3 regions of the Rhizobium sp. NLR16a genome follow, and region 1 is predicted to be linked to each of the others. Evidence: predicted binding sites of a transcription regulator. Region 1 holds the regulator's gene; each other region holds the start of a gene.
What was found. The regulator LexA, encoded in region 1, represses DNA repair genes until DNA is damaged. The targets are predictions, from matches to a motif close to TGTTCNNNNTGTGTTCNG.
Positions count from the first base shown of each region.

Region 2: the regulator LexA is predicted to act here: its motif matches at 4,480-4,497, upstream of recA (recombinase RecA).
Region 3: the regulator LexA is predicted to act here: its motif matches at 3,777-3,794, upstream of J7U39_RS26155 (helicase-related protein).

Region 1 is NZ_CP072865.1:1,956,913-1,967,264, forward strand. Features, by position in the region: gene kdsA (3-deoxy-8-phosphooctulonate synthase) at 34-879, opposite strand; gene J7U39_RS09565 (VOC family protein) at 876-1,772, opposite strand; gene lexA (transcriptional repressor LexA) at 1,968-2,687, shown strand; gene J7U39_RS09575 (ComEC/Rec2 family competence protein) at 2,668-5,100, opposite strand; gene gltA (citrate synthase) at 5,392-6,681, shown strand; gene lpxB (lipid-A-disaccharide synthase) at 6,709-7,878, opposite strand; gene J7U39_RS09590 (LpxI family protein) at 7,875-8,756, opposite strand; gene lpxA (acyl-ACP--UDP-N-acetylglucosamine O-acyltransferase) at 8,760-9,578, opposite strand; gene fabZ (3-hydroxyacyl-ACP dehydratase FabZ) at 9,575-10,042, opposite strand; gene lpxD (UDP-3-O-(3-hydroxymyristoyl)glucosamine N-acyltransferase) at 10,035-10,352, opposite strand, start outside.
Region 2 is NZ_CP072865.1:1,517,209-1,527,560, reverse strand. Features, by position in the region: partial or broken gene J7U39_RS07240 (GyrI-like domain-containing protein) at 1-263, opposite strand, end outside; partial or broken gene J7U39_RS31740 (LysE family translocator) at 265-375, shown strand; gene alaS (alanine--tRNA ligase) at 467-3,121, opposite strand; gene recA (recombinase RecA) at 3,277-4,365, opposite strand; gene J7U39_RS07225 (carbohydrate kinase family protein) at 4,596-5,540, shown strand; gene J7U39_RS07220 (pseudouridine-5'-phosphate glycosidase) at 5,630-6,556, shown strand; gene J7U39_RS07215 (cell cycle histidine kinase CckA) at 6,819-9,419, opposite strand; gene J7U39_RS07210 (flagellar biosynthetic protein FliO) at 9,725-10,352, shown strand, end outside.
Region 3 is NZ_CP072868.1:290,918-301,269, forward strand. Features, by position in the region: gene phaR (polyhydroxyalkanoate synthesis repressor PhaR) at 1-123, opposite strand, end outside; gene J7U39_RS26135 (acetyl-CoA C-acetyltransferase) at 361-1,542, shown strand; gene J7U39_RS26140 (beta-ketoacyl-ACP reductase) at 1,612-2,337, shown strand; gene J7U39_RS26145 (glycine zipper domain-containing protein) at 2,716-2,976, opposite strand; gene J7U39_RS26150 (DUF3309 family protein) at 3,004-3,159, opposite strand; gene J7U39_RS26155 (helicase-related protein) at 3,957-7,139, shown strand; gene J7U39_RS26160 (RNA-binding S4 domain-containing protein) at 7,142-7,546, shown strand; gene fdxA (ferredoxin FdxA) at 7,737-8,075, shown strand; gene J7U39_RS26170 (CarD family transcriptional regulator) at 8,469-9,041, shown strand; gene J7U39_RS26175 (RNA polymerase factor sigma-32) at 9,415-10,278, shown strand; gene J7U39_RS26180 (M48 family metalloprotease) at 10,331-10,352, opposite strand, start outside.

The DNA.
Region 1 (10,352 bases):
GCCTAAACCACGAACATGTCAGCTTGTTGAACGTCAGGACTTGGCGATCGCATCGAAGGCAAGCAGCTTCTCGAGCAGTCGCGGCATGTCCTTGAGATAAACCATATTCGGGCCATCGGACGGCGCGTTGTCGGGGTCCTGATGGGTTTCGAGGAAGACGCCGGCAATTCCCGTCGCCACTGCCGCGCGCGCCAGCGTTTCCACGAACTCGCGCTGGCCGCCGGAGGAATCGCCCTGCCCGCCCGGCTGAGCGACGGAATGCGTCGCGTCGAAGATGACGGGAGCGCCCATCGCCGCCATAATCGGCAGCGAGCGCATGTCGGAGACCAGCGTATTGTAGCCGAAGGAAGCGCCACGCTCGCACAAGAGCACATTCGGATTGCCGCTGGCGTTGAGCTTCTTCAGGACGTTCTTCATGTCCCAGGGGGCGAGGAACTGGCCCTTCTTGACATTGACGGCACGGCCGGTCCTTGCGGCGGCGATCAGTAGGTCGGTCTGACGGCAGAGGAAGGCCGGGATCTGCAGGACATCGACCACCTTGGCCACCTCGGCGCATTGCTCGGCCGTATGGACGTCGGTTATGACCGGAAAGCCGAATTCCTTCTTGAGGTCGGCAAAGACCTCCATGCCCTTTTCCAGGCCGATGCCGCGCTCGGCCGAGAGCGAGGTGCGGTTGGCCTTGTCGAAGGAGCTTTTGTAGACAAGACCCATGCCAAGCTTTGCGCAAAGCTCCTTCAGCGTGCCGGCGACCATGAAGGCGTGGTCCCGGTTCTCCATCTGACAGGGGCCGGCAATCAGCGACAGGCGGGCGGTATTGGAAAAGGTGACCTGACCTTCGCCTTCGCCGATCCTGACTTCGGAATTCGTGTCGGTGCTCATCGTGTTTCCTCGAAGGCGAAGAGCGCACCCTGCCCGGGCGTAGACTTCACCAGAATGCGATTGTTCTTGCGCGTGAATGTGATCCCGTTAGCACCCAAATGCGCTTCTGTCACGGCAAGATCGGCGACGGTGAAGAGGATTACCCGGCCGCGCAGACCACGATCGGCGGATGAGACGGCAAGCTCGAAATAGGCCTCCAGCCCTTCGGGCGTCATCAGGCTGATCTTCGCATTTGATGCCGCGATATTCACGCCGAAACCGGTTTTCTCCGCCGCCGCCTGCCCTATCGCAAGCCCGACGAAGGCGGCGAATGCCGCCGGGTCCGGCGCACAAAGCGCGATCTCGGCAATGCCGATCACGCCATTGGCATGCGTCTCCAGCGCGGCGCGATCTGTCGGGAAGGAATTGATGCGCTGGCAGGTAAAGAGAAAGAAATCGGGTGCGCGCAGATCAGCTGCAAAGGCCAGCTTGAAGCTGCCGACGGTCTCCGAACCATCCGGCATCCGCATCGGCCGGCTGAATTGCAACATCTCGCCGGCGCTCGCGCCGTTGCTGACGAAGCGCTTATGATCGAGGCCGGCATCCTCGCTGAGGAAGGCCAGCGCAGACAATCCCTCCTCGCCGCAGCGGAAGCGGAAGGCGCGATTGCGGGCGATGAAGACATTGCCGTGGCGGGCCGCTGCCTCGCTCTCCTCGACGCTCGCCACGCCAAGCGGCTCCAGATAGGTCTTGTCGGCGAAAAAGACGCAGGCATTCTCCGTTCCGAAGGGATGGCGCCCATCGGCGGCGACGGTGAAACCGAGCTTGCCGAGCCTCTCACGCGCCAGATCGATATTGACCACCGGCAGCACGACGTGATCCAGCGGATGCGACTTGGCGGAATGCGCGTTCATGATATCCTCCTGAAAGGGGCAAAGATGTGCGACAGCCCCTCCCCGAATGCAAGCGATGTGCGCCAATCCCGTCGAATGAAATTAAAAATCTCGACGAGTTGGCCCGAAGTTTTACGGAAATTTAGCTACTTGCGGAACACATATGGAACATATAGTGTCTGTTCTGGATTTGTTTCAATCAGGGGTCTGACGTCGATGCTCACGCGCAAACAACAGGAGCTTCTCCTTTTCATTCATGAGCGCATGAAGGAATCCGGCGTCCCTCCCTCCTTCGACGAAATGAAGGATGCCCTGGATCTCGCCTCGAAATCCGGCATTCACCGCCTGATCACGGCGCTCGAGGAGCGCGGCTTCATTCGCCGCCTACCGAATCGCGCCCGGGCGCTTGAAGTGATCAAGCTTCCGGAGGCCTATAACCCCAGCCTGCAACAGCGCCGCGGTTTTTCGCCGAGCGTCATCGAGGGCAGCCTCGGCAAACCCCAGCCGGTCGCCGCCCCCGCTGCCGCAAAGCCGGTCGCCGACAACGGCAACTCTGTCTCCGTGCCGGTCATGGGAAGAATCGCCGCCGGCGTTCCGATCTCGGCGATCCAGAACAACACGCATGACATCGTCATTCCCGCGGACATGCTTGGCTCCGGTGAGCACTACGCGCTGGAGGTCAAGGGCGATTCGATGATCGACGCCGGCATCTTCGACGGCGACACCGTGATCATCCGCAACGGCAGCACCGCAAGTCCCGGCGACATCGTCGTTGCCCTCGTCGACGACGAGGAAGCAACGCTGAAACGCTTCCGCCGGAAGGGCGCCTCGATCGCGTTGGAAGCCGCCAACCCGGCTTACGAGACCCGGATTTTCGGGCCGGACCGCGTCAAGGTGCAGGGCAAGCTCGTCGGCCTCATTCGCCGTTATCACTGACAGCAGCCGGACCGGATTCGGTAAAACTGTCTTTGCGCCAATCATAGGCGCGATGGCGCATCCATGGCCGCGATAGCGCCTCGAATGCGGTTGCGACCTGCAGGCCGGCATCGGCGAAGCGCAATTCGACGGAACCGGTCCTGCGGAGCGTCTCGCCGGTGAAGAGCGTCCCGCCTGAACGGCAGCTGTTGAAACGCAGGCGGACCGAGGTCACGACGATATCGGCCGTATCGCAGGCCGGGCCGAGATAGGCGGCATTGTCGATGACGGTGACGATATGGCCATTGCCGAGTCGTGATGTGCACCACGCCTTCTTGACGCAGGAAAACCGGTTTGCTTCACCGCCTGCTGCGGCTGCCCGCATCGCTGCGCTCGCTTCGTTCTGCTGATCGCGGGAAAGCCTGACTCGGCGGTCTTCTCCTTCCGGCGGGATAGCCGGACCATCCAGCATCTTCGGTGGAACATGTGTCGGCAGGACCAGCGCTCGCTGCCACTGGTCGAAGATGAAATCCGGCGGGTTTTCACGGTTGGACGCGATTGCCTCAGCCGCAACGACCGCAACCAGACCACCATCCTCCGAAATCACCAGATCCGGCGGGCGGGGAGCCGGCAGCAGCAGTACGGTGAGTGTCGAGACGGCGATGATGGATGTGCCGACATGGCGCAGCCGGGTGCGCAGCAGCGTCAGCAGCAGAAAGCCTGCCACCGCCACTGCGAAATACCAGGCGGGCAAGCGGCCGATGCCGATATCGCCGCCCCAGCCGGACACCGTCTTGGCAACCGCAATCACCAGATCGAGGCCGAATCCGACCACCGTCCAGAGCGGAGCATCCAGCCCGAAGGGCATGAGCAGCATCGCCAGCAGCCCGGCCGGCATGACGATGAAGGAGATGATCGGCATCGTCGCAAGGTTTGCCGGCAGGCCGTAAGCCGTCAGGCGATGAAAATGCTCGATCGAAAACAGGGCGGTGGAAAAACCGCCGATCAGCGAGGTCAGGAAGACGCCGCCGAAGAAACCGGCGACGACAACCACCGGCCTGATGATCGGCAATTTCAGGAAAGCGTTTTCACGGACACGCCTGTCCTTCCACAGCTGATAGCCCGATACCAAAGCCAATGTCGCGGCAAAGGACATCTGAAAGCTCGGTCCCAATACTTCCGAAGGTGAAATGGCGATGATGATGAGCGCAGAGAGAACGACATTGCGCAGGCTGATCGACGGCCGATCGAAGAAGACGGCAATCAGCATGATGGTCATCATGATAAAAGCGCGCTCGGCCGAAACCCCGAAACCGGAGATCAGGTAATAGGCGGTGACGGCCATGAGCGCACCGGCGGCGGCGATCTTCTTTGTCGGATAGGCTTGGGCGACGCCGGGAAAGAGGCAGAGCAGCATGCGGAAGCCGACGAAGAAGATGCCGGCCGACAGCGCCATGTTGAGGCCCGAGATCGCGACGATATGGGCAAGGCCGGACTGGCGCAGCGCCTCCGTCGTCGTCTTCGAGATGGCGCGCCGTTCATCCGTCACCAGAGCAGCGGCAAAAGCGCCGGTATCGCCGGGCAGGATCGATCTTATGCGGTCGCCGATGCTGCTGCGCAGCCGGTAGAGCCATTCGAGCAGAGCGTCCGACGTCGAGCTGGCCGCCTGCGGGCCTGCCTCCAAGTCGAGTTTCTCCGGCGCACCATAGAAGAAACCGTTGGCACCGATGCCGTCGAAATAGGCACCGAAGGAGAAGTCGTTGAGCCCGGGAAGTGCGGGGCCCGCCGGCGGTGTCAGCCGTGCCTTGCCGGTGATGATGTCGCCGATTTCGAAAGGCGCATCGGCGCCCCGGACGATCGCGGTGATGCGTCTCGGCGGCCGTTTCAGCTCCGGAGCCTCGGTGCCGGTGACGGCAAGAATGTAGCGCCAGCGCCCGCGGCCGTCCCCTTCCCGCCGTTCGACACGGCCGGTCACGGTCGTCGTCACGGATGAATCGAGGATCACCGTCGAAGCCCGCCAGCTCTCAAACTGAGCCGAGAGCATGCCGCCGGCGAAAAGTGCCAGCGCCATCAAACTTGCGCGCAAGGCCGGCCGGCTGGGACCGGTGAGGAAAACCGCGGCCGCCGACACCAGCAAGCAGAGCAGCGATGGAACGAGGGGCAAATCCGATGCCGCAAGAAACCAGAAGGCCGAGCCGGCTCCGAGGAAGACCGGCGAGAACAGCAGCATTCGGCCATGATCGGCCTCTTCGCCCAGCATGCAGGCTCCGGCAGGCAGCGATTGCCGGGCGGCGGCCAGCAGCCGATGACGCAACGGGGTCTGCGACTGCGTCCTTACCGATTGAGTCACCACCGCAGGCGCAGGAAAATTCGGCGGATCGGCAAGGCCGGCGCCCACTTGCGGCCGCAATTCGGCTGTCGTCTGTTCCTGCATGCGCCGCCCAAAATGACCCCCGCGAAGTCGCCAGAATGCAACCTTCACGCAAATCCGGCAAGAATAATCGGTTGAAATACGAAGGAAAAACCAAAGAAGCAAAAGGCAAGTCGAATCATCGGCTTCCGTTATGCGTGCGGCTCATCGCTGCGGTGCCTAAAAGGTGATGCCGCAATGCACAAAATGCCATCACGGTAACTTGGCATTAGCGTCACGATCATATAGCTATCGGAAAGGACGCTTAACCCCTATGGCGCTTTTGTGGCGCCACCGACATTTCGGAGGATCAGCATGACGGATCAAAGCGCTACAATAAAAATCGGTGACAAATCAGTCGACCTCGCCGTTAAAAGCGGCACGATCGGCCCGAGCGTCATCGACATCGGTGCCCTCTACAAGAACACCGCTTCCTTCACTTACGATCCGGGCTTCACCTCGACCGCATCCTGTGAATCCAAAATCACCTATATCGACGGTGACGAAGGTGTGCTGCTGCACCGCGGCTATCCAATCGAGCAGCTTGCCGAGCACGGCGACTTCCTCGAGGTCTGCTACCTCCTGCTCTACGGCGAACTGCCGACGGCCGCGCAGAAGAAGGACTTCGACTATCGCGTCACGCACCACACGATGGTGCATGAGCAGATGAGCCGCTTCTTCACCGGCTTCCGCCGTGATGCGCATCCGATGGCTGTGATGTGCGGCTGTGTCGGCGCCCTGTCGGCCTTCTATCACGACTCCACAGACATCACCGATCCGCACCAGCGCATGGTCGCCAGCCTGCGCATGATCGCCAAGATGCCGACGCTTGCCGCCATGGCCTACAAGTATCATATCGGCCAGCCCTTCGTTTACCCGAAGAACGACCTCGACTATGCGTCGAACTTCCTGCGCATGTGCTTTGCCGTCCCCTGCGAGGAATATGTGGTCAATCCGGTGCTTGCCCGCGCCATGGACCGCATCTTCATCCTGCATGCCGATCACGAGCAGAACGCTTCGACCTCGACCGTCCGTCTCGCCGGTTCGTCGGGCGCCAATCCGTTCGCCTGCATCGCTGCCGGCATCGCCTGCCTCTGGGGCCCCGCCCATGGCGGCGCCAACGAAGCGGCTCTCAACATGCTGACAGAAATCGGCACCGTTGACCGCATTCCGGAATATGTCGCCCGCGCCAAGGACAAGAACGATCCGTTCCGGCTGATGGGCTTCGGCCACCGCGTCTATAAGAACTACGATCCGCGCGCCAAGATCATGCAGAAGACGACGCATGAAGTGCTTGGCGAACTCGGCATCAAGGACGATCCGTTGCTGGAAGTTGCGATGGAGCTGGAGCGCATTGCGCTCACCGACGAATATTTCATCGAGAAGAAGCTCTATCCCAATATCGACTTCTATTCCGGCATCACGCTGAAGGCGCTGGGCTTCCCCACCACCATGTTCACCGTGCTCTTCGCGCTTGCCCGCACCGTCGGCTGGATCGCCCAGTGGAACGAGATGATCGAGGATCCGGAACAGCGCATCGGCCGTCCGCGCCAGCTCTATGTCGGCGAACCGAAGCGCGACTACATCCCGGTTTCGAAGCGCTGATCGCTTCAGAGCTCAAAAGAAACCCGGTCAGGAATGGCCGGGTTTTTTCTTGTTCAAAACGTCGAGAAGGATTTCGGCGGCCTGTTCGCCGGGCGGCTTTTCCGTCTGCATGCGCTGCCAGATGAGCTCGTAGCCTTCCTTCATCGCCTTAAGCTGATAGGTGTCGGCCGACAGCCTTTCCATCCAGCGCGCAAGGCTTGCACCGCGAACGACATCGTTCAGATATTCCGGCACGACCGGGTAATCGGCGATCAGGTTCGGCAGCGCACCGGTCCAGGTCTTGATGCCCGATGTCAGCATGCGCATGATCCAGTCGACCTTGTAGGCGGAGACGACGGGAACGTCGGCAAGGGCGAGTTCGAGAATAACGGTTCCGGACGCCGCCATGGCCGCATCGGCCTCGGCAAAGGCCTTCCATTTTGCTTGCGCGCCGACGACGATTTCCGGCTTTACCGCCCACGCCGCCGTGATTTCGCGGACAAGCGCTTGCCTGTGCGTCACCGTCGGCAGAATGAAGCGTGTCGGCCCATTGCGGGCGACGAGTTCATTCGCGGCGATCTCGAAGTAAGGCAGAAGCTTCTGGATCTCGGAGGAGCGCGAGCCGGGAAGAAGCAGGATCGGACCGTTACCTGGCTGCCTTCCCAGGCGCAGGCGACGTGTCTCCAGCAGCGCTGGGTCGGCGACCAGACGATGCCCGACGTAGGTCGTCGCCGGCCCATTGAGGCGCTGCATGGCTGCCGGTTCAAAGGGCAGGACGGCAAGCACGTGATCGACATAGGCGAGCATGCGCGTGGCGCGATATTCCTTCCAGGCCCAGACGCTCGGACAGACGTAATTGACGACCGGCAGATCGGGCAACGCGGTGCGCACGCGCTTGGCGACGCGATGGGTGAAATCGGGACTGTCGATGATGACAAGGATATCCGGCTTTGCGGCGACGATCTCAGCCGTGGTTTGACGGATCAGGCCAAACAGCCTTGGCAGCCGGCTCAGCACCTGGGTGATGCCCATGATCGACAGCTCGGAAAAATCGAACAGGGATTTCAACCCCTCCGCCTGCAGCCCCTCGCCGCCAACGCCGACAAGCTCCACCGGCCCGCTGTAAATCCGCTTCAGCGCCGCGATGAGATCGGCGCCAAGCAGATCGCCCGACACTTCCCCGGCAATGACGGCGATCTTCAGCGGCGCTCCGTTCATTCGAGCCCCCATGCCGGCAGACCACGATCGATGCCGCAGACGAACAACCCAGCCTCGTCGGCGGCGCTGATGACCGCGGTCCGATCAAGCACCAGCGAGCGACCGGCCTCGATTGCGATGCCGGCAAGGCCGGCTTTCGCAGCGTTCAGGATTGTGGCAACGCCGATCGCCGGCAGGTCAGCGCGAATGTCCTGTTGCGGCTTGCAGAGCTTGACGAGCACGCCGCGGCGGCGCGGCGAAATCCGTCCGGCGGTCCTGAGGCCGGCAACACGGTCCAGCATCTCATCTGTGCCCTCAAGTCCTTCCAGCGCGACAACGCGCCCGCCGATGCTGACTGCACCCTGCCCGACATCCAGCCGGCCAAGCGTCTCGGCGGCATCGGCGGCTCGGCTGATATCTCGCCGGTCTTCCTCGCCGGGGGCGGCGGCACCAAGCGGGCCAACGGAAGCGAGCAGGTCGGGGGCGATCTCGTGGGCGCCGACGACCCGCCGCCCGTTCCCCTCGATCAACCGGATCACCATCTGCAGAACCGTATCGTCGCCGCCTGAGAGCAATGTGCGAATGGCGGCCGGGACCTTCATCAGAATGCGCAACGTCGGGCGCACCTCGCGCCATTCCGGCCGGCGGCGCACACTTCCCGACATCACCACACGTCCGACGCCATATCGGTTGAAGAGGCCCTCAAGGGCGGCGAAATCGCCGATGCCGATAACGGCGTGATCATAGCCTTCCCAACGTGGATCACTTTCGTCCTTCAGCGCGACGATAACGGGATTTTCGCCAGCCGCGCGCGCGGCTTCGGCGACATAGCAAGGCAGAAGGCCACCGCCGGCGATGATCGCCAACCGGCCCGCAGCGGTGTCGCCTGTTAAAGCCACGGACTAGCCCTTCTGCCCCCGGGTCGGCGAGGACAGTGCGCGGTCGCTGTCGGCTGCAATGAAGTCGAGGATCTGCACCACCTGCTCGCAATCGGCATATTCCTCACGGATCGCGGCGGCGTTTTCGCGCACGGAGCCCGTTCCTTCGAAGATCGCCTTGTAGGCGCGGCGCACCCGGTGGATGACGGCGCGGTCGATGCCGGCCCGCGTCATGCCGACGACGTTGAGGCCGCCCAGCAGACCCGGATTACCGTTCAGCATGCCATAGGGAATGACATCGTAACTCACCGCCGACAGGCCGCCGACGAAGGCGTGGCGGCCGACGCGGGTGAACTGGTGAACAGCCGAGCCGCCGCCCAGGATAACGCGATCCTCGATGACGACATGGCCGGCGAGCATGACGTTGTTCGACATGATCACATGGTTGCCGACCCGGCAGTCGTGCGCGACGTGGGAATTGGCAAGGAAAAGGTTGTTGTCGCCAACGATCGTCTGGCCGCCGAAATCGGCCGTGCCGGTGTTCATCGTCACACCTTCGCGGATCGTGCAATTGGCGCCGACCGTCAGCGTCGTTTCCTCGCCGCCGTGGTGCACGCTCTGCGGATCACCGCCGACCACGGCCATCGGAAAGATGCGCGTGCCTTTGCCGATCACGGTGCGGCCGTTGACGACCGCATGCGCCAGGAGCTCGACATTCGCATGCAGGACAACATGCGGCCCGACATGGCAGAAAGGACCGATTTTGACGCCCTCGCCGATGGTAGCTCCGTCTTCGACGACAGCCATCGGATGGATACGGGCGCTCTCGGCGATATTGCTCATGCCTGATCCTTACGAACGATCATCGCGCCGATATCGGCTTCGGCGACAAGTGCGCCGTCGACCTTGGCGTCGCAATGGAATTTCCAGATATTGCCACGCTGCTTGTGCTTCTTCACGTGGAATTCGACGCGGTCGCCGGGCACGACCGGCTTGCGGAAGCGCGCATTCTCGATGGTCATGAAGTAGACGAGGTTGCCGGTCTGCCCTTCCTTCTTGGCGCAGATGGCGCCCGCCGTCTGCGCCATGCCCTCGATCAGCAAAACCCCGGGCATGATCGGCGCTTCGGGAAAATGGCCGGTGAAATGCGGCTCGTTCACCGTGACGTTCTTGATGCCGATCGCCGCGTTGTCGCCGTCGATCTCGATGATCTTGTCGACCATGAGAAACGGATAGCGATGCGGCAGCAGCTTCATGATTTCGGAAATATCAGCCGAAGAAAGCGTCGTCGTGGCTTCCTCAGTCATCTTGCTTGCCTCCAGGGTTCCTCCCGCGCAACTTGGACTTCGACACCTGTTGCGCGGCCTCTCTCAGATAGTCTTTTAACGGACGTGCAGGGACACCGCCATATTGTCCGCCGGCGGCAAGGTCGGTCATGATACCGCTTTTGGCAGCGATCTGCACGCCGTCACCGATCGTCACATGCCCCTTGATTCCCACCTGGCCGCCGATCTGCACGCCATTGCCGATCTTCGTGCTGCCGGCGATGCCGACCTGCGAAACGATGGCGCAATGGCGGCCGATCTGGACGTTGTGGCCAATCTGGACCTGATTGTC
Region 2 (10,352 bases), 440 kb from region 1:
TGATAGGCCTTATACATGTCGGCATAGGGACCTTTGTGGCGTAGCACGGCATAGTCGCCACCGTCGAAACTGCGCCGCTCGAACGGCGCCTCGGCTGGAACGTCCGAACCACTCGTGACGCAGGCGATCGAGCGCAGCTTCTCAGCCGGCACGATGTCCGGGTCATCGACATAGACGCCGATCATCCGCATAGCGGGTCTGCCAAGGCCGCGGGCGTAAAGTGTGCCGAACAACGTCTCGAAGGCTTTGCCGATCTGCATGTAGATCCGTTCACGACTTGGCTCGATGCGCCGTTTCCCGAAACTGCCGCAATATATGCTCGCAACAGTCTTTACCGGGCTCGCGTGCCGTTTCGCACTGCAGACGAGAAACTGACCGCCGCCGCCGCGCAGCGAAAACAAAACCGGCTGCGAAATCCAAGATCTCGCAGCCGGCTGCTCTTTCAAACAGTTCTCACGCTCGACGATCAGCCTGCAAGTGCCGCTGCAACAGCCTCGAGCGCCTCATCAGCCTTGGCGCCGTTCGGACCGCCGGCCTGCGCCATGTCGGGACGTCCGCCGCCGCCTTTGCCGCCGAGGGCGGCCGAGGCGACACGCACCAGATCGACAGCACTGAAACGCTCAACGAGATCCGGCGTCACCGCAACGACGGCGCTCGCCTTGCCATCTTCGGATACACCGATCAGCGTCACGATGCCGGAACCGATGCTGGCCTTGCCGTCATCGGCAAGACCCTTCAGGTCCTTCGGATCGACGCCGGCCACGGCCTTACCGAGGAATTTCACTCCAGCGACCTCGCGCACCGCATCGGCAGAGCCGCCCTGCCCGCCGCCCATGGCGAGCTTGCGCTTGGCGTCGGCCAGTTCCTTTTCGAGCTTGCGGCGCTCGTCCATCAGCGCTTCGACGCGCGACAGAACTTCCGAAGGCTGCACCTTCAGCGAGGCAGCGAGCGTCTTCACGCGATCATCCTGCTCGGCGAGATATTCGCGCGCCGATTCACCGGTCACCGCTTCGATACGGCGAACACCGGCGCCGACGGCGCTTTCGCCGAGGATGTGCACGAGGCCGATCTGACCGGTCGCCGACACATGCGTGCCACCACAAAGTTCGACCGAGTAAGGCCTGTTGCTTTTTGCGCCGTGCAGACCCGTGCCCATCGAAACGACGCGCACCTCATCGCCGTATTTCTCGCCGAAGAGCGCCATCGCGCCTTCGGCGATCGCGTCGTCGACGCTCATCAGGCGGGTCGTGACGGGCGCATTCTGCAGCACGATCTCGTTTGCCATGTCCTCGACCACCTTCAACTCCTCGGCCGACATCGGCTTGGGATGCGAAACGTCGAAACGCAGGCGCTCGGGCGCAACCAGCGAGCCCTTCTGGGCAACGTGGGTTCCGAGCACTTCGCGCAGCGCCTCGTGCAGCAGGTGGGTTGCCGAATGGTTGGCGCGCAGACGCGAACGGCGTGCATGGTCGACAGTCAGAACGACAGCATCGCCGGTCTTGAAGGCACCTTGGACGACGGTGCCGGTATGCACGAAGAGGCCCTCGCCCTTCTTCTGCGTGTCCGATATCTCGATCTTGCCGTGGTCCGAGGAGATGACGCCGGTATCGCCCATCTGACCGCCGGATTCTCCATAGAACGGCGTCTGGTTGACGACGATCTGCACCTTGTCGCCGGCCTTGGCTTCGTCGGCAACGGCGCTGTCTTTGACGATCGCCTGCACCACGCCTTCAGCGCTCTCTGTGTCGTAACCGAGGAACTCGGTTGCGCCATGCTTTTCCTTAAGCTCGAACCAGACGGTTTCGGTTGCCTTCTCGCCGGAGCCGGCCCAATGCGAGCGGGCTTCGGCCTTCTGGCGCTCCATGGCATCGGTGAAGCCCGCGATGTCGACGCCGATCTCGCGAGCGCGCAGGGCGTCTTGCGTCAGGTCGAGCGGGAAGCCGTAGGTGTCGTAAAGCTTGAAGGCGGTCTCGCCATCCAGCATGTCGCCCTTGCCGAGATCTGTGGTCGCATCCGACAGCAGCGACAGGCCACGCTCCAGCGTCTTGCGGAAGCGGCCTTCTTCAAGCTTCAGCGTCTCTGAGATCAGCGCCTCGGCGCGCACGAGTTCCGGATAAGCGCGGCCCATCTCCTGCACCAGCGTCGGCAGCAGCTTGTACATCAGCGGCTCCTTGGCGCCGAGAAGCTGGGCGTGCCGCATGGCGCGACGCATGATACGGCGCAGCACATAGCCTCGGCCCTCATTCGACGGCAGCACGCCGTCGGCGATCAGGAAGGCCGAGGAGCGCAGATGGTCGGCGATGACGCGGTGGCTGGCACTGCCTTCCGCCTTGACTCCTATCGTGTCCTCGATGGTGCCGGTCAGCATGCGGAAAAGATCGGTATCGAAGACGCTCTGAACGCCCTGGAGGATGCAGGCCATGCGCTCCAGACCCATGCCGGTGTCGATCGACGGACGCGGCAGCGGATTGCGAACCCCCGGCTCGGTCTGCTCGAACTGCATGAAAACCAGGTTCCAGAATTCCAGGAACCGGTCACCGTCTTCCTCGGGCGAACCGGGAGGGCCGCCCCAGACATTCTCGCCCTGGTCAATGAAGATTTCCGAGCACGGGCCGCAGGGGCCGGTATCGCCCATCTGCCAGAAGTTGTCGGAGGTCGGGATGCGGATGATCTTGTCGTCGGAGAAACCGGCGATCTTCTTCCACAAAGCCGCAGCTTCCTCGTCTTCGGAATAGACGGTCACCAGCAGACGATGCTTCGGCAGGCCGAACCCTTCGGTCACCAGCTTCCAGGCAAGCTCGATCGCATTCTCCTTGAAATAGTCGCCGAAGGAGAAATTGCCGAGCATTTCGAAGAAGGTCAGGTGACGCGCGGTATAGCCGACATTGTCGAGGTCATTATGCTTGCCGCCGGCGCGCACGCACTTCTGCGAGGTTGTCGCCGTCGCATAAGGACGTTTTTCCAGGCCGGTGAAGACGTTCTTGAATTGCACCATGCCGGCATTGGTGAACATCAGCGTCGGGTCGTTGCGCGGCACGAGCGGACTGGACGGAACGATCTCGTGGCCGTTCTTCTTGAAATAGTCGAGGAAGGTCGACCGGATATCGTTCACGCCGCTCATTCTATGCCCTTCAATGCTGCCCGAGGCCGGTAAATACAAATCCATCGGCTTTTAACGTTCGCCTCCGCCACTGTCCAGCCGACAAACAAAACCGGCCGCATTCTGATAAGGGAATGCAGCCGGCTGAGATATCAGATCAAGTTCAAGCGCGAAAATTACATTTCCGCGGCGGCATCGCCGTCATCGGCATCCGGACCGCCATTCTGCAGGAAACGATCGGCGATCAGGCCGGCATTCTGGCGCAGCGCCAGCTCGATCTCCCGAGCGAGATCCGGATTGTCGCGCAGGAAGGTTTTGGCGTTTTCGCGGCCCTGGCCGAGACGCTGGCTGTTATAGGAGAACCAGGCGCCCGACTTCTCGACGATACCGGCCTTGACGCCGAGATCGACGAGTTCGCCTGTCTTCGACACGCCTTCGCCATACATGATGTCGAACTCGACCTGCTTGAAGGGAGGCGCCATCTTGTTCTTGACGACTTTGACGCGGGTCTGGTTGCCGACCACCTCTTCGCGCTCCTTGACCGAGCCGATGCGGCGAATGTCGAGGCGCACGGACGCATAGAATTTCAGCGCATTGCCGCCCGTCGTTGTCTCCGGCGAACCGAACATGACGCCGATCTTCATGCGGATCTGGTTGATGAAGATCACCATGCAGTTCGACTTGGAGATCGAAGCGGTCAGCTTGCGCAGCGCCTGGCTCATCAGGCGGGCTTGCATGCCCGGCAGGCTGTCGCCCATCTCGCCTTCGATTTCGGCGCGCGGCGTCAGCGCGGCGACCGAGTCGACGACGAGAACGTCGACGGCGCCGGAGCGCACCAGCGTGTCGGTGATTTCGAGCGCCTGCTCGCCGGTGTCTGGCTGCGAGATCAGAAGGTTCTGCAGATCGACGCCAAGCTTGCGGGCATAGACCGGGTCGAGCGCGTGTTCAGCATCGACGAAAGCGCAGATGCCGCCCTTCTTCTGCGATTCCGCAATGGTTTGCAGCGCAAGCGTTGTTTTGCCCGAGCTTTCCGGCCCATAGATTTCAATGATACGGCCCTTCGGCAGACCGCCGATGCCGAGCGCGATATCAAGACCAAGCGAGCCCGTCGAAACCGTCTCGATCTCGACAACGTTCTCGTTGGAACCGAGTTTCATAATCGAGCCCTTGCCGAACGACCGCTCTATCTGTGAGAGTGCCGCTTCAAGCGCCTTGCTTTTGTCCACCGATTTGTCCTCTACCAGCCGCAATGAATTCTGAGACATCCGATCCACCTTTAGGTTATTGAAGCCGCTCAAGCAATGTCGAGTTTGTACCCTATTTGTTCCATTCCCGCAATAGGCGTACAAACATTTGAAAGAAAAAGGTAAAACGGCCCGTGTTCTACATTTGTTTTATCAATGCAAAGCAACGGCTTAGGCCTTATGAGCCGGCTTTGTCGCAGCCAGGCGGACCGCTTCGATTCGCCTTTCCCGGGTTATGAGAAGCGGGTGAGTTGATGAAAAAGATTCTCGCTCTCGGCGGCGCCCATATCGACAGGCGTGGCCGCATCTCCGGCGAAACGGCGCCAGGGGCCAGCAACCCCGGCACCTGGTTCGAGGAGCCGGGCGGCGGCGGTTTCAATGCGGCGCGCAACCTTGCAAGACTGGGCTTTCACGTGACGATGATCTCGCCGCGCGGCGGCGATCCCTTCGGCGAAATGGTCGGCGAAGCCGCCGATTTCGCCGGCATCGACGATCGGCCCTTCGTCTTCCTCGACCGCAAGACGCCGAGCTACACAGCGATCATCGAGAAGAACGGCGACCTCGTGATCGCCCTTGCCGATATGGATCTCTACCGCTTCTTCGTGCCGCGGCGCCTGTCCATCCGCTGGGTGCGCGAGGCCTTCGCCGCGCATGATTTCATTCTCGTCGACGCCAATCTGCCGGAAGAGACGATCGCGGCGATCGTCGCCAAGGCGAACTCCCTGGCCAAACCCGTCGCGGCCATCGCAATCTCGCCGGCCAAGGTGGTCCGGCTGAAACCCTGCATCGCGGATATCGACTATCTGTTCCTGAACGAGGCCGAAGCCGCTGCCGTTACCGGCGTGCAGCCGGAGGATTTGGGCGGTTGGCCGCCGCTCCTGAACGAGATCGGCATCAGAAACGCCGTGGTCACCCGCGGCCGGCGTGAGCTTGTTGCGATTTGCAAAGACCGCGCCGTGGCGCTGCAGCCGCCAATCGCCGACACCGTCGCCGATGTCACGGGCGCCGGCGATTCCCTTGCCGCCGGCACGCTCGCCGCCTTGATATTTGGCCTGCCGCTTGAGGAGGCCATTCGCCACGGCGCGGCGGCGGCAGCGCTCACGGTGCAGTCCCGGCACGCCGTCAACGAAAATCTGACGCCGGATCTCTTGAACGAGGCACTTGCCCTTGTTCCCGAGGTCAGAATTCTACATTGAAGCGACTGAATTAAAGAGTTGAGCATGATGCCGTTCGAAAACCGCCCACGCTTTTCGGTTTCATGCTCCGCCGATCACAGGACAAGATCATGACCAAGCCCATCTCCCCTCTTCTGCCGATCGCCTATTCGAAGGAGGTCGCCAGCGCCAAGCAGCGCGGCGCACCGCTGGTGGCGCTGGAATCGACCATCATCACGCACGGCATGCCCTATCCCGGCAATATCGAAATGGCGCGCAGCGTCGAGACGATCATTCGCGAACAGGGCGCCGTGCCGGCAACGATCGCGGTCATCCACGGCACGCTGCATATCGGCCTTGAAGCTGCGCAACTGGAGCAGCTTGCCAAGGCAACTGAGGTGATGAAGGTGTCGCGGGCCGATCTCGCCTTCGCGATCGCCGAGCGCCGCACCGGCGCCACCACGGTCGCGGCGACGATGATCGCGGCGGCCCGCGCCGGCATTCGTGTCTTCGCCACAGGCGGCATCGGCGGCGTGCATCGCGGCGCCGAGGAAAGCTTCGATATATCAGCCGATCTCGAAGAGCTCGCGCGCACCGGCGTTATCGTCGTCTGCGCCGGCGCCAAGGCAATCCTCGACATTCCAAAGACGCTTGAAGTGCTGGAGACGCGCGGCGTGCCCGTGGTCACCTATGAGAGCGAAGAATTCCCAGCCTTCTGGTCGCGTTCATCAGGTATCCGCAGCCCGCTCTCGCTGAACAGCCCGGCGGCCATCGCCAATTTCCAGACGGTGCGCGAACAGCTCGGCATCGACGGCGGCATGCTCGTCGCCAATCCGGTGCCGGAAGCCGACGAAATCGCGCGTGAAGAGATGGAAATCTATATCGAGCGGGCACTTGATAGCGCCGAGCGCGACGAAGTGACCGGCAAGGCGGTGACGCCTTATCTGCTCTCGACCATCTTCGACCTGACGGATGGTCAGAGCCTGAAGACGAACATCGCTCTGGTGGAGAACAATGCAAGGCTTGCGGCGGAGATTGCCGTGGCTTTGGGTGAGTAATTTTTGACGGCCGGGCCGGTCCCGCCATACAGATAGATAGTGCCGTTGAGCCGCCCCTCTGCTCTGCCGGGCATCTCCCCCACAGGTGGGGAGATTGGCTGGACCCAAGGTTTACCAAAACAATAGGCGTTGTAGCTCGGCAAAGCGGTGGCTGTGTGGGACGGCTAAGCCGCTCATCGATCTCCCCCTTGTGGGGGAGATGTCCGGCAGGACAGAGCGGGTGCCACACAGTGTGCTCTCTCCGGAAACCATCAAGCCGTAATTAGCTATCCAACGTTTCCTTCACCACCACGGCAAGCTGCTTCAGCGAGAACGGCTTGGGCAAAAATCCGAATTTCGCATCCGGGGGCAGATTGCGGGCAAAGGCGTCCTCGGCATAGCCGGAGACGAAGATGAATTTCAGGTCGGGGTAATTCTTTCGCAACTCGCGCAGCAGCGTCGGGCCGTCCATTTCGGGCATGACCACGTCGGAAACGACAATGTCGACCTTGCCCTCGAGCTCCTCCATGATGCTCAGCGCCTCGACGCCCGAGCCCGCCTCATGCACGGTGTAGCCGCGCGTTTCCAGCATGCGCTTGCCGCCGCGGCGCACCGCTTCCTCGTCTTCGACGAGAAGGACGACGGCCGAGCCGGTCAGGTCCTCCGGCTGCTGCGCGGTCACCGCGGGCGCGGCTGGGACTTCATTGATGGCACTGTCGATCGAACCCGCCTCCGCGGCAATCGCCGGCTCCGGGATGTGGCGCGGCAGGAAGACCCGGAAGGTCGTGCCTTTGCCGACTTCGGATTCTGGCTGGATGTAGCCGCCGGACTGCTTGACGATGCCGTAGACCATGGCGAGACCAAGCCCGGTGCCCTTGCCGACATCCTTGGTGGTGAAGAAGGGCTCGAAAATCTTGTCCATGATCTCGGGCGCGATGCCTGTACCGGTATCGGCGACTTCGACCAGCACCATGTCCTCGGCCGGCATGTAGGAATAGTTGAAGGCCGCGACGTCGGCTGCAGTCAGATTACGGGTGCGCAGCGTCAGCGTGCCGCCGTCGGGCATTGCGTCGCGCGCATTGACGCAGAGATTGATTAGCACCTGCTCGAATTGCGAAAGGTCCGTTTTGACGGGCCAGAGATCGCGGCCATATTGCACATCGAGCTTGACATTGGTGCCGGAGAGCAGCCGGTCGACCAGCATGCGCAGGTCGCCGACGACATCAGTGAGGTTCAGCACCGAGGGCCGCATCGTCTGCTTACGTGAGAAGGCGAGCAACTGGCGCACCAGCACCGCGGCGCGGTTGGCGTTGCGCTTGATTTCCATCAGATCGGCGAAGCTTGCATCGGAAGGACGCGCCTGCAGCAGCAGGTGATCGGAAGAAAGCAGGATCGCCGTCAGGACGTTGTTGAAGTCATGTGCAATACCACCGGCGAGCGTTCCGACAGCGTTCATCTTTTGCGTCTGCGCCATTTGCGCTTCCAGCGCCTTCTGCTCGGTCACCTCGACGGCATAGACGATCGCCGCTTCTTCCGGCGCCTCGTCGCTCTGGTCGATGACGGCGTTGACATAGAAGCGGAAATAGCGCGCCTCGTCGGTCGGCGTGCGGGTGTCGAGCGGCGGGATGTCACCCTGCCGGTCCTTGGCGGCCGTCAGCGCCGCGGCCAGTTGCGGCCGGTCGCTCTCCTGCACGATGGTTTCGAGATACGGCGCCTTTTCCAGGTCGTCGCGCGAGACGATGCCGGAGAACAGCTTCAGGAACGGAGCGTTGGTGCGCAGGATGCGTCCATCGCCGTCGACCGAGGCGATCGCCATCGGCGTATTGTTGAAGAAGCGGGTGAAGCGCATGGCGGCGGCCGAAGCGGACTGGCCGCTCTCGCTGCTCTTTCCGCGCGCCAGCACGATCGTCCGGCTTTCGCCTGGAGCGCCGTCGCGCATCGAGGTGACGCTGTGGATGATCTGCACCGGCAGGCTCTGGCCGTTGGTCTTGCGCAGATCGAGATCCAGCGTCACGGTTTTTTTCAGGCCGGGCTCGGCCTGCACCGACTGGATCAGCGCCAGCCCCTCGCCCGCCACCAGATCGCCAATCGACATCGAGCCGGGCAGGAACTTGGTCAGGTCGAGGCCCAGCCACTCGGCAAGTGTCGCGTTCAGGTAGAAGATTTCGCCCTTCCTGCCGGCGGAGAAGAAACCGGCCGGAGCGTGATCGAGATAGTCGATCGCATTCTGCAGCTCCTTGAAGAAGCGCTCCTGATCGTCGCGTTCGGCGGTAATGTCGGTGATCTGCCAGATCTGAAGCGGCTTGCCGCCATCATCCTCCGGCTGCAGCAGCCGCACCTTCAGCCGGTACCAATGCGCGCCCGAGCTGTTGCTGCCGGGCCCGACGGCGCGCAGCAGGCGGAATTCCTCCCGGCCCTCCTTGCCCTCGCGCAGACCGTTGACAAGCCGGTAGAGCGCCTCGTTGGATTCGCGATGCCGCGACAGCAGCGTTTCCAGCGTCTGCACTTCTGTTGCCTTGCGCGCGCCGGTGAGCGCGCCATAGGCGGCGTTGGCATAGATGATACGGCCCTTTTCGTCGGTGATCAGCGTGCCATCCGGGTGGCTGTTGAGGAAGGCGCGCGCCAGGCTGTCGGACTGGCGCTGCGGCATCACTTCGATGAAGCCGATGACGGAAGATACCAGGAAGAAGATGCCGACCATGGCGAGAACGCCTAGACCGCCGAGCACCATCTCGTTGTCGAGCGATCGCTTGAAGACGACAAAAGCCCCGGCGGCCGCGATCAGCACGAGCGCCAGGAGAAGAATGCGCAAAACCGTGCCAGAACGCCCCCCACGATCCACAAGCGGTGCGTTATAGTCGTCGACCTGACGCGGTTTCGTCATATATTCCTCGCATATGCCCCCCCACCTCGTAGCACGAATAAGAAGCGGGAATCAGGCGCTCTTTCCTTCTTAGCAATTTGCCAAGCCGGCAAAAACACCGGTCGCCGGCAAGACCGCTTGAATTCACAGGCAAGAGCGCCATCTGCGGCTGATGCCTGCGGCAGCTGCCTGCGCGCGACGCCGGCAGCTGCAATTCGGCATAACACGAAATCGCATTCGTGCATGGCTGGACAGGGCCGGCTGCCCTTGCCTAAGGGACGGAAAAGTCGTCAATATGTGCCGAATGTGAAATGGAGTGAGTGACTATGTTCGATGATCTTGTCGCAGCCTATGGCAGCCGTTTCCTGCTTGCGGCCGGTGGCGTTGGCCTGGCGCTCCTCCTGCTCATTCTGGCACTCTGGCTGATGCGAGGCCGCGCCCCGTCGCCCTTTGTACGCGGCGGTCGCAACCGTCAGCCCCGCCTGCAGGTGCTGGACGCGGCAGCCGTCGACGCCCGCCGCCGGCTGGTGCTGGTGCGCCGAGATGATGTCGAGCATCTTATCATGATCGGTGGCCCGACCGATATCGTCATTGAAAGCCGGATCCTGCCGCAGACGACCGAGCAGCCGGAAAGCCTCTCACGCCCGGAGCCTGCCGCCGATCGGCCGATTGCAGTCCCGCGGCCGGAAACACCGCCTGTTTCCGCCGCCCGTGCGCCGGTCACACCCCGCGCCGAGCCGGCCGCCGCCCACCCCTTCGCTGCGCCCACCGCATCGGAGCCGCGGCCGCGCCCCGAACCATCGGCCGCGCCCACCATGCCGCCGCCGGTGGCCACCGGCCCTCTTCCGCCAGAACCGGCGACGGCACCTCTATCGACCGAACGCGACCAATCCCTACGCGCTGTCCCGCCCCAAGCGCGCACCCCGGAGCGCCCCTCTGCTGCCGCCGGCGCGC
Region 3 (10,352 bases), on a different replicon from region 1:
GTCTTCGCCCCTCTTTACCATCTCCGCCAGATCTTCCAGCGTCACATAGGTGCTGGTGCCTGTATTGTACAGGCGGCGATTGGCGTATTTCTTGATGACAATCTGACCCTCATGCTTCGCCATATCAGTCTCCTGAACCCCCGTCTGATTTATGGATCTTCCTCCACTTCAGACTGTAAACGCAAAAGAAGGCTGGTGACAATCTCTTTGTGCGTTGCGGCAAACCTTTAGCAGATCAAACGAATCGGCGTTGACTGCTGCCGCCGAAAATGGCGGCGGCCGGTCTTCCCGTTTGACTTGTGCTCAAAGCTTTGCCAGTTTCCCCTTATGTAAGTGGGACGAAAAACGAGGAGCCTCCCCATGAGCAATTCATCCGTCGTCATCGCCAGCGCAGGTCGGACAGCCGTCGGCTCGTTCAACGGCGCTTTTGCAACGGTCCCCGCGCATGAACTCGGCGCGGCCGTCATCAAGGGGGCGCTCGCGCGCGCCGGCGTCGATGCCGGCGAGGTGGATGAGGTGATCCTCGGCCAGGTGCTGGCCGCGGGCGAAGGCCAGAACCCGGCCCGCCAGGCGGCGATCAAGGCCGGCCTTCCGAAGGAAACGACGGCCTGGGGCGTCAACCAGCTCTGCGGCTCGGGCCTGCGCGCAGTCGCGCTCGGCATGCAGCAGATTGCCACCGGCGACGCCAGGATCATCGTTGCCGGCGGCCAGGAATCCATGTCGATGGCGCCGCATGCCGCGCATTTGCGCAGCGGCACGAAGATGGGCGACATGAAGATGGTCGACACGATGATCAAGGACGGCCTCACCGACGCTTTTCACGGCTACCATATGGGCATCACCGCCGAGAACGTCGCACGGCAGTGGCAGCTGTCGCGCGACGACCAGGATCAGTTCGCCGTCGCCTCGCAGAACAAGGCAGAGGCGGCTCAGAAGGCCGGCCGCTTCACCGACGAGATCATTCCCTACATCATCCAGACACGGAAGGGCGACGTGACCGTCGATTCCGACGAATATATCCGCCACGGCGCGACGCTCGAGGCGATGGGCAAGCTTCGCCCCGCCTTCGACAAGGAAGGCACGGTTACCGCCGCCAATGCCTCCGGCCTCAACGACGGCGCTGCCGCCGCCGTGCTGATGAGTGAGGCGGAAGCGACCCGGCGCGGCATTCAGCCGCTTGCCCGCATCGTTTCCTGGGCAACGGCCGGCGTCGATCCGTCGATCATGGGCACCGGTCCGATCCCCGCGTCGCGCAAGGCGCTCGAAAAGGCCGGCTGGTCTGTGAACGATCTCGATCTCGTGGAGGCCAACGAGGCCTTCGCGGCACAGGCTTGCGCTGTCAGCAAGGATCTCGGCTGGGATCCGTCGATCGTCAACGTCAATGGCGGGGCGATTGCGATCGGCCATCCGATCGGCGCCTCCGGGGCGCGCATTCTCAACACGCTGCTGTTCGAGATGAAGCGCCGCGGCGCGAAGAAGGGCCTCGCCACGCTTTGCATCGGCGGCGGCATGGGCGTCGCCATGTGCTTTGAAGCACTTTAAATAGCATGCAATCCGTCATTGATTGAAATGCCGCCACGAGCGGGCGAAAACACAGAGGGGGAGCGGAACATGAGCAGAGTGGCTCTGGTCACCGGAGGTACACGCGGCATCGGCGCAGCGATATCCATGGCGCTGAAAAATGCCGGCTACAGGGTTGCGGCCACTTACGCCGGCAATGACGAGAAGGCTCATGCCTTCCACGACGTCACCGGTGTTGCGGTATTCAAATGGGATGTTTCGGACTACGCTGCCTGCGGTGAAGGGATCACCAAGGTCGAACGCGAGATCGGGCCGGTCGAGATCCTCGTCAACAATGCCGGCATTACCCGCGACGCAATGTTCCACAAGATGACGCCGCAGCAGTGGCACGAGGTGATCAACACCAACCTGACCGGTCTGTTCAACATGACGCATCAGGTCTGGAGCGGCATGCGCGACCGCGGCTTCGGCCGCATCGTCAATATCTCGTCGATCAACGGCCAGAAGGGCCAGATGGGCCAGGCGAACTATTCGGCGGCCAAGGCCGGCGATCTCGGCTTTACCAAGGCGCTTGCCCAGGAAGGGGCTGCGAAAAACATCACCGTCAATGCCATCTGCCCCGGTTATATCGGAACGGAAATGGTGCTTGCCGTGCCGGAGAAGGTACTGAATGAACGCATCATTCCGCAGATCCCGGTCGGCCGTCTCGGCGAGCCCGAAGAGATTGCCCGCTGCGTTACCTTCCTCGTCTCCGACGATGCTGGTTTCATCACCGGTTCGACGCTGACGGCCAATGGCGGGCAATTCTTCGTTTAAGATAGGACGAACGTGTGTCGATTTGCAAAGGCGCGTTGCAGAACGCGCCTTTGCTTTTGTTCGGGAGGGCAGAAGCGGTTGCCGGTGTTCCGGTCTCGATCAACCCGAATCATGGCCGGCATTCGCTGCCGCGAGCGATCTCCGCTACCAAGACAAGAGATGAGACCGCGGTTGTCAGGAAAGCCGCGGCGACGAGAATGACGACGGTGGAATTGTCGGGCGATGGCGCCTGCCCTGCGCGTACGAGGTAAATATGCGGCTAGCTAATGGGCGTTGGTGGATTTGACTTTCATGACCGATCAACGTCACGTTGACGGACGTGTCGGCAAAGAAAAACGGGCGCAGAAGCGCCCGTTGGGAGTCCGATATGTGATGCGATCAGTAACGGCAACGCGCCTCGTAGCGGCGGCCGTAGCGATCGCGATAGATGCAGTAGCCGCGGCGTTCGACCGACTGGCCGATGAGAGCGCCGGTCAGGCCGCCGGCAACGGCGCCGACTGCGGCACCGCCCCAGCTGTTGGTGACGGCACCGCCGATGACTGCACCGGTGCCGGCGCCGATCGCCGTGCCCTGCTCGGTCGCGGTGCAGGATGCGAGAGCGCCCACGAGCGCGCCGATAAGAACAATCTTCTTCATCATGTCGTAACTCCCCAGGTTAGTCGGGCTTTAGATGCGGCCCATTAGTACAAGGATAATGATAATGACCAGAACTAGCCCCAAACCGCCGGAAGGTCCATAGCCCCAGCCACGGCTATAACCCCAGTTCGGCAGGGCTCCGATCAGGAGCAGAATGAGGATAACGAGAAGTATCGTGCCAAGCATGGTGTTTTTCCTTCATTTCATCTGCAATCTGAATGGACAAGAAACACGCATTGGCGATTTTTGTTCCCGGTTGGGCGCGCGAATTAGGATGCGACGCGATTCATGGTTTGTGATCCGTCACCCCTGACAAATCGCCCGTATGGTTAAAAAGACATTGAAATACAACATGTTGCGGCGAACAAAGCAGGAAGATCACGATGTCTCCGATTCGTCGGTGATTCGTTCCGTTTTTGATCGGTCCGACGGGCAAGCGGGTCAGGCTTAAGGCTGTGTGAATTTGCTCGCCGGAAGATTAACACCGACGTGACGAGATCTTGCCGCCTGCCCCGCATCTAGCGGGCGGAACATGACGACGCCACCAGATATGGCCGTGAACGAAAGGGGAAAGCAGAGCAGTCGGCGATTCGTCGCCGATTCGTTCCGGATTTGATCGAGACGTTAATTTCGGCGGATTTTTCCCTTGGCAAAAAGCGAATGACAGACCTCCGGCAGGGTCACAAAATGCGAACCGGAGAGAGTCCCGCGATTCAGCATTTAGTAGGAAAAAGTGATTCAAAATCAATACTTAGCCGTGAACAAAAGCTGAATCAGCAGGAGTCAGCGATTCGTCTCTGATTCGTTCTCACGCTGTTCCGAATCGGAAATGCGGACCGTCCGGACGACTCGCAAAAGTCGCAATCCCCGACGCATTTTGAAATCTGCCCTTGCGTTTGCGGCAGTAGCTGTCCATGTGTTCTGTGCCTCCATCGAGATGGCAAAACTTTTCCCGGGGCGCGCCTGCCTCACTTGCATGGACCATGACTCTGACTTCGCAGCCGATGATTCTCAGCGGGCGCGGTGTGACCGCGGTGCTTGGACCAACCAATACCGGCAAGACCCATTATGCCATCGAGCGCATGGTCGCACATGGGACCGGCGTGATTGGCCTGCCACTCAGGCTTTTGGCCCGCGAGGTCTATACGCGGGTGGTGGAGAAGGTCGGCTTGCAGAACGTGGCTCTGGTCACGGGCGAAGAAAAGATTTCGCCGCCCAATGCGCGTTTTTCCGTTTGCACGGTCGAGGCGATGCCGCGGGAGACCAAAGCCGCCTTTGTCGCGATCGACGAGGTCCAGCTCGCCGGCGATCTCGAGCGTGGCCATATCTTCACCGACCGTATCCTGCACCTTCGCGGCCGGGATGAGACGCTGCTTCTGGGCGCGGGGACAATGCGGCCGATCCTGCAGCAGATCCTGCCCGGCGTCACGATCGTCGAGCGGCCACGGCTTTCGCATCTCCTTTACGCCGGGCAGAAGAAGATCACCCGGCTGCCGCAGCGCTCGGCCATCGTCGCCTTTTCCGCCGATGAGGTCTATGCCATCGCCGAGCTCATCCGCCGGCAGCGCGGCGGCGCGGCGGTCGTGCTGGGGGCGCTGAGCCCGCGCACCCGCAATGCGCAGGTCGCGCTCTATCAGGCGGGCGACGTCGAATATCTGGTGGCGACCGATGCGATCGGCATGGGCCTCAACCTCGACGTCGATCACGTCGCCTTCGCCCAGGACCGGAAATTCGACGGCTACCAGTTCCGCAACCTCAATCCGGCCGAGCTCGGCCAGATCGCCGGCCGCGCCGGGCGGCACGTGCGGGACGGCACCTTCGGTGTCACCGGCCAAGTCTCGCCCTTCGACGAGGAAGTGGTGCAGCGCATCGAGGGACATGAATTCGACAACGTCAAGGTTCTGCAGTGGCGCACGACGGAGATGGATTTCTCCTCAATTCAGTCGCTGCGCGCCAGCCTGGAGGCCGGGCCGCGCGTGCCCGGGCTGACGCGGGCGCTGCCGGCGGTCGATCAGCAGGCGCTCGAGCAGCTTTCGCGCTATCCCGAAGTGATCGACCTCGCCGACAGGCCGGCCCGCGTCGAAAAACTCTGGGAGGCTTGCGCGCTGCCCGACTACCGGCGTATCACTCCGGCCCAACATGCCGATCTTATTTCGACCCTCTTTTCCGATCTCGTGCGCTATGGCACGGTGAACGAGCAGTTTCTTGCGGAGCAGGTTCATCGCTCGGATCGAACTGATGGGGAAATTGACACGCTTTCGGCGCGAATCGCGCAGATAAGGACCTGGACCTACGTTTCGAATCGGCCCGGCTGGCTTGCCGATCCGACACATTGGCAGGAAAAGACGCGGGAAATCGAAGATCGATTGTCCGATGCGTTACATGAAAGGTTGACGAAACGCTTTGTTGATCGCAGGACATCTGTGCTCATGAAGCGCCTGAGAGAGAATGCGATGCTGGAAGCTGAAATCAGTGTGAATGGCGATGTCTTCGTTGAAGGACATCATGTAGGGCAGTTGAGCGGATTCCGTTTCACCCCGGTGGGGGGAACGGATGGACCGGATGCCAAGGCGGTTCAGGCTGCGTCGCAGAAGGCGCTCGCGCTCGAGTTCGAGGCCCGTGCGGCCCGGCTGCATGCCGCGGGCAATAGCGATCTGGCGATCGGTTCGGATGGCTTGATCCGTTGGCTCGGCGATCCCGTGGCGCGGCTTTCCGGCAGCGATCACGTCATGCGGCCGCGCGTGATCCTGCTCGCCGACGAGCAGTTGACGGGCAATGCCCGCGATCACGTCGCCGCCCGTATCGAACGTTTCGTCAATCATCACATCAGCACGGTATTGAAACCGCTCGATGATCTGTCGCGCGCCGAGGATCTGCAGGGCCTCGCCAAGGGACTTGCCTTCCAGCTGGTCGAAAATCTCGGCGTGCTCTTCCGCCGCGACGTCACCGAAGAGGTGAAGTCGCTGGATCAGGAGGCTCGCGCCTCCATGCGCCGCTACGGCGTGCGTTTCGGTGCCTATCATATCTTTGTTCCGGCCCTTCTGAAGCCGGCACCTGCCGAACTGATCACGCTGCTCTGGGCGTTGAAGAACGACGGTCTCGACAAGCCGGGCTACGGCGATCTCATCCCCGTGCTTGCCGCCGGCCGCACCTCGGTCGTCACCGATCCGAGCTTCGAGCGGATGTTCTACAAGCTCGCCGGCTTCCGCTTCCTCGGCAAGCGCGCCGTGCGCATCGACATTCTGGAGCGGCTTGCCGATATCATCCGTCCGCTGCTGCAATGGAAGCCCGGTCAGAGCAATCGTCCGGAGGGCGCCTATGACGGTCGCCGTTTCACGACGACGACGGCGATGCTGTCGATTCTCGGGGCGACGCTCGAGGACATGGAAGAGATCCTCAAGGGCCTCGGCTATCGCGCCGATGCCGTGAAGGCGGAAGAGGCGTCGGCCCATCTTGCGGCGCAGGACGCGGCTTCAGCCCCTGCCGCCTCCGCGGAAACATCCGCGGAAGAAGCGGCAGAAAAAGCCGATCACGATGATGCCGACGGAGCGACGGAAGAGGCTGTTTCCGAGCCGACCCAAGCCGAGCCGGCTTCGACGGCGGCCGACGTCCCCGCCACAGAAGCGAACGACAGCAACGCTGCGGCCGAAGTGACCGAGGCAACCGCTTCGGCAGAGACTGCCGCCTCCGGGGAAGCTGGCGAGCCGGCGGAACCGAAGCCGGTTCTTTTGTGGCGTCTCGGCGGCCGCAATGACAACCATCGCCAAGCACGCGGCGGCCATGGCGAACGCCGGGGCGGCCAGAACCATGAGCGCGGCGAACGCAATCGCCGTCCGAACGGCGGTGAAGGCGGCGAAGGCAATCGCGGCGGCGACGGGCGCGACAACCGCCACGGCCGCGGCAAGGACGGTGGCGGCCGTGACGGTGGCAGACCGCAGCAAGCAAGGGGCGAGCGCAAGGACCAGCCGCGCGGTGATCGTCAGGACCGTGGCGATCGGAAGGACCGCGGCGAGCGGAACGATCGCAATGACCGTAACGACCGCAACAACAATCGCGGCGCCCAGCCGCTGCGCTTCGAGGCCAAGCCGCCGCGCAAGGAGAAGCCGATCGATCCGGATTCTCCCTTCGCCAAGCTCGCAGCTCTCAAGGAACAGATGAAGAAGTAATCATGGGCGGGGAGACACAGCCGGCAAGCGGTTCGCGCCAGCGCATCGACAAGTGGCTGTTTTTCACGCGCATGGTGAAGTCGCGCTCGCTGGCCCAGAGTCACGTCCAGTCGGGGCACGTGCGCATCAACGGCGAGCGCTGCAGTCACCCGAGCCAGATGGTCAAGCCGGGCGACCGCGTCGAACTGACGCTGGAGCGGCGCGATGTCATTCTCATCGTGCGTCTCGCCGGGGAGCGGCGGGGTCCCTACGAGAAGGCCCGCCTGCTCTACGACGACCAATCCCCGCCGCCGGATGAGACAAAACGTCTCACGCCGTATGAGCAAGCGACCCGGGGGGCGGGTACCGGCCGTCCGACCAAAAAGGAAAGACGTGCAATCGACAGGCTGATGTCGGACGAGGATTAGAAAACTCTGTCTGTGGCGGCGGCTTTGCAGATCGTTTACCCTTGAAATCCGGCGCTAAAGCCGATAGGTCACTGACAACCTGCCGGAAGCGTGCTTGCCTGCCAAGCCTGTCCACGCTTCGCCCGGCACGGGGATAGGCGCGACGTTCCAGGTTGCCCGGCCCCATCCGCTTGAAATCCTGGAGTTCTTCATGACCTATGTCGTGACCGACAATTGCATCAAGTGCAAATATACCGATTGCGTGGAAGTCTGCCCTGTCGACTGCTTTTATGAAGGCGAGAATTTTCTCGTCATCCATCCGGACGAATGCATCGATTGCGGCGTCTGCGAACCGGAATGTCCCGCCGAGGCGATCAAGCCGGATACCGAGCCGGGCCTCGACAAGTGGCTGAAGATCAATACCGAATATGCCAGCATTTGGCCGAATATCACGGTCAAGAAGGATCCGTTGCCGGAGGCCAAGGAAATGGACGGCCAGACCGGAAAATTCGAGAAATATTTCTCCCAAAAGCCGGGTTCCGGCGATTAAGACGGCTGTCCGATTTCGTCGCCGGATGCGGGCCGTTGAGCGGTGAAACGTTTTAAATCCTGCGTCTGGCATATGGGTGATCTGTGTTGCCCGCATGACTCAGACGAAGCAAATTATTGATTTCCTCATATTTTTGTGATAGGTTTCGCCTACTGTTCCATTTGTGGCATGACGCATGCCCAAAACCATCACGAAAGCAAAACCAATCCGTACGCGGTTTCCGTGACATATCAACGCTTTGAGCGCCGGGTCCCCAGATCGCGCGCAAGAAGTCCTTGCTTTTGCCTGATGGGACCAGAGTGAAGTCACCCGACGGATGCAACCGTCTCAACCGGGCCTGACTGACCCGGCTCCGGCCGCCGCCGGAAGCGTAACAGGGAGTTTTTGAATAGAATGACGACTCAGCAGAAAAAGCCTTCTACAGCACGTCACGGCTTCAAGACCGGTGAATCGATCGTCTACCCCGCTCATGGCGTCGGTACCATCACCGCTATCGAAGAGCAAGAAGTTGCCGGCATGAAGCTCGAACTTTTCGTTATCGATTTCGAAAAGGACAAGATGCGCCTTAAAGTTCCGGTCGCGAAGGCGATGAGCATCGGAATGCGCAAGCTTTCGGAAACGGATTTCGTCGATCGTGCGTTGAAGGTTGTGCAGGGCAAGGCGCGCGTCAAGCGCACCATGTGGTCCCGCCGCGCCCAGGAATATGATGCCAAGATCAATTCCGGTGATCTGATTTCCATCGCTGAAGTCGTGCGTGATCTCTATCGTGCAGAGAACCAGCCCGAGCAGTCCTATTCCGAGCGCCAGCTCTACGAAGCAGCGCTCGATCGCATGGCGCGCGAAATCGCCGCTGTCAACAAGATGTCGGAAACCGAAGCCGTCCGCCTCGTCGAGACCAATCTCAACAAGGGTCCGAAGCGCGGCAAGGCGATTGAAGAAGACGATTCGCAGGACGAAGCCGCTTAAGGCAAGCCTGTCTCTCCCAAAAAAACCCGGCCGTCGCGCCGGGTTTTTTATTGGAACTTTTTCCCGACTGACGCGTTTACCACACGTAATTGCGGACTGCTCGTCGGGCGCAAACTCGTCGGGCGAACTGCTATTCCGTCAATATTCGGTGAGGAGCGGATCATGCCTTTTCAATATTGCCCGTTCGGCAACGTGAAGAAACAAGTCCGACCCAGCCGTCTTAGCGGCACGTGATGAGAGATAGGGCCTCTCCCTGAAAAGTCCAGGGGTGAGGCCCTTTTGCATTCGGAACCCCATTCAGTCCGGACAGCGATGTTCCGGAATGTGAGTTTTATTGTCCATTTTGAGGGCGAAGGCCTTTCGGGAGATCGAAATGAAGAACATGTCTGCAGATCGGCGCATGATCAAAATCGCGATGGCCGCCCCCTATCTCGCCCGTCAGGAAGAGCATGATCTCGCCACCCGCTGGAAAGATCACGATGATCGCGGTGCACGCAACCAAATCGCCATGGCGCATATGCGGCTGGTTATCTCCATGGCTGGCAAGTTCCGCAATTTCGGTCTGCCGATGAGCGACCTCGTGCAAGAGGGCTATGTGGGCCTGCTGGAAGCCGCCGCGCGTTTCGAACCGGAACGTGACGTGCGCTTTTCGACCTATGCCAGCTGGTGGATCAGGGCGTCGATCCAGGACTATATCCTGCGCAACTGGTCGATCGTGCGCGGCGGCACCAGTTCGGCGCAGAAGGCGCTGTTCTTCAATCTGCGCCGTCTGCGCGCCAAGCTCGCGAGAGGCGATACGCAACTGACTCTGCAATCCATTCATCAGGAAATCGCCGCTGCCCTCGGCGTCAGCCTCGCCGATGTCCAGACCATGGATGCCAGGCTTTCCGGCAACGACGCTTCGCTGCAGGCGCCTTCCGTCTCCGGCGATGCCGAGAGCGCGGAAAAGATGGATTTCCTCGTCAGCGACGATCCGCTGCCGGACGAGCAAGTTTCCAATATGATCGACGGCGAGCGCCGCCGCGTCTGGCTCGCTTCGGCGCTGAAACATCTCAACGAACGTGAGATGAAGATCATCAGCGCCCGGCGCCTGGCGGAAGACGGCGCCACGCTCGAAGAACTGGGCGCCGATCTCGGCATTTCCAAGGAGCGCGTGCGCCAGATCGAAAGCCGGGCGATGGAAAAGCTTCGTAGCGCGCTGGTCAGCGCCGACCCGCATATGGCGGCCTACGCCTGAACTTCTTTACCCTCCAGCAGCACTGCCTGGCCCGGCGCAAGCCGGGCTTTTTTCATTCGGCGATGATTTTGACG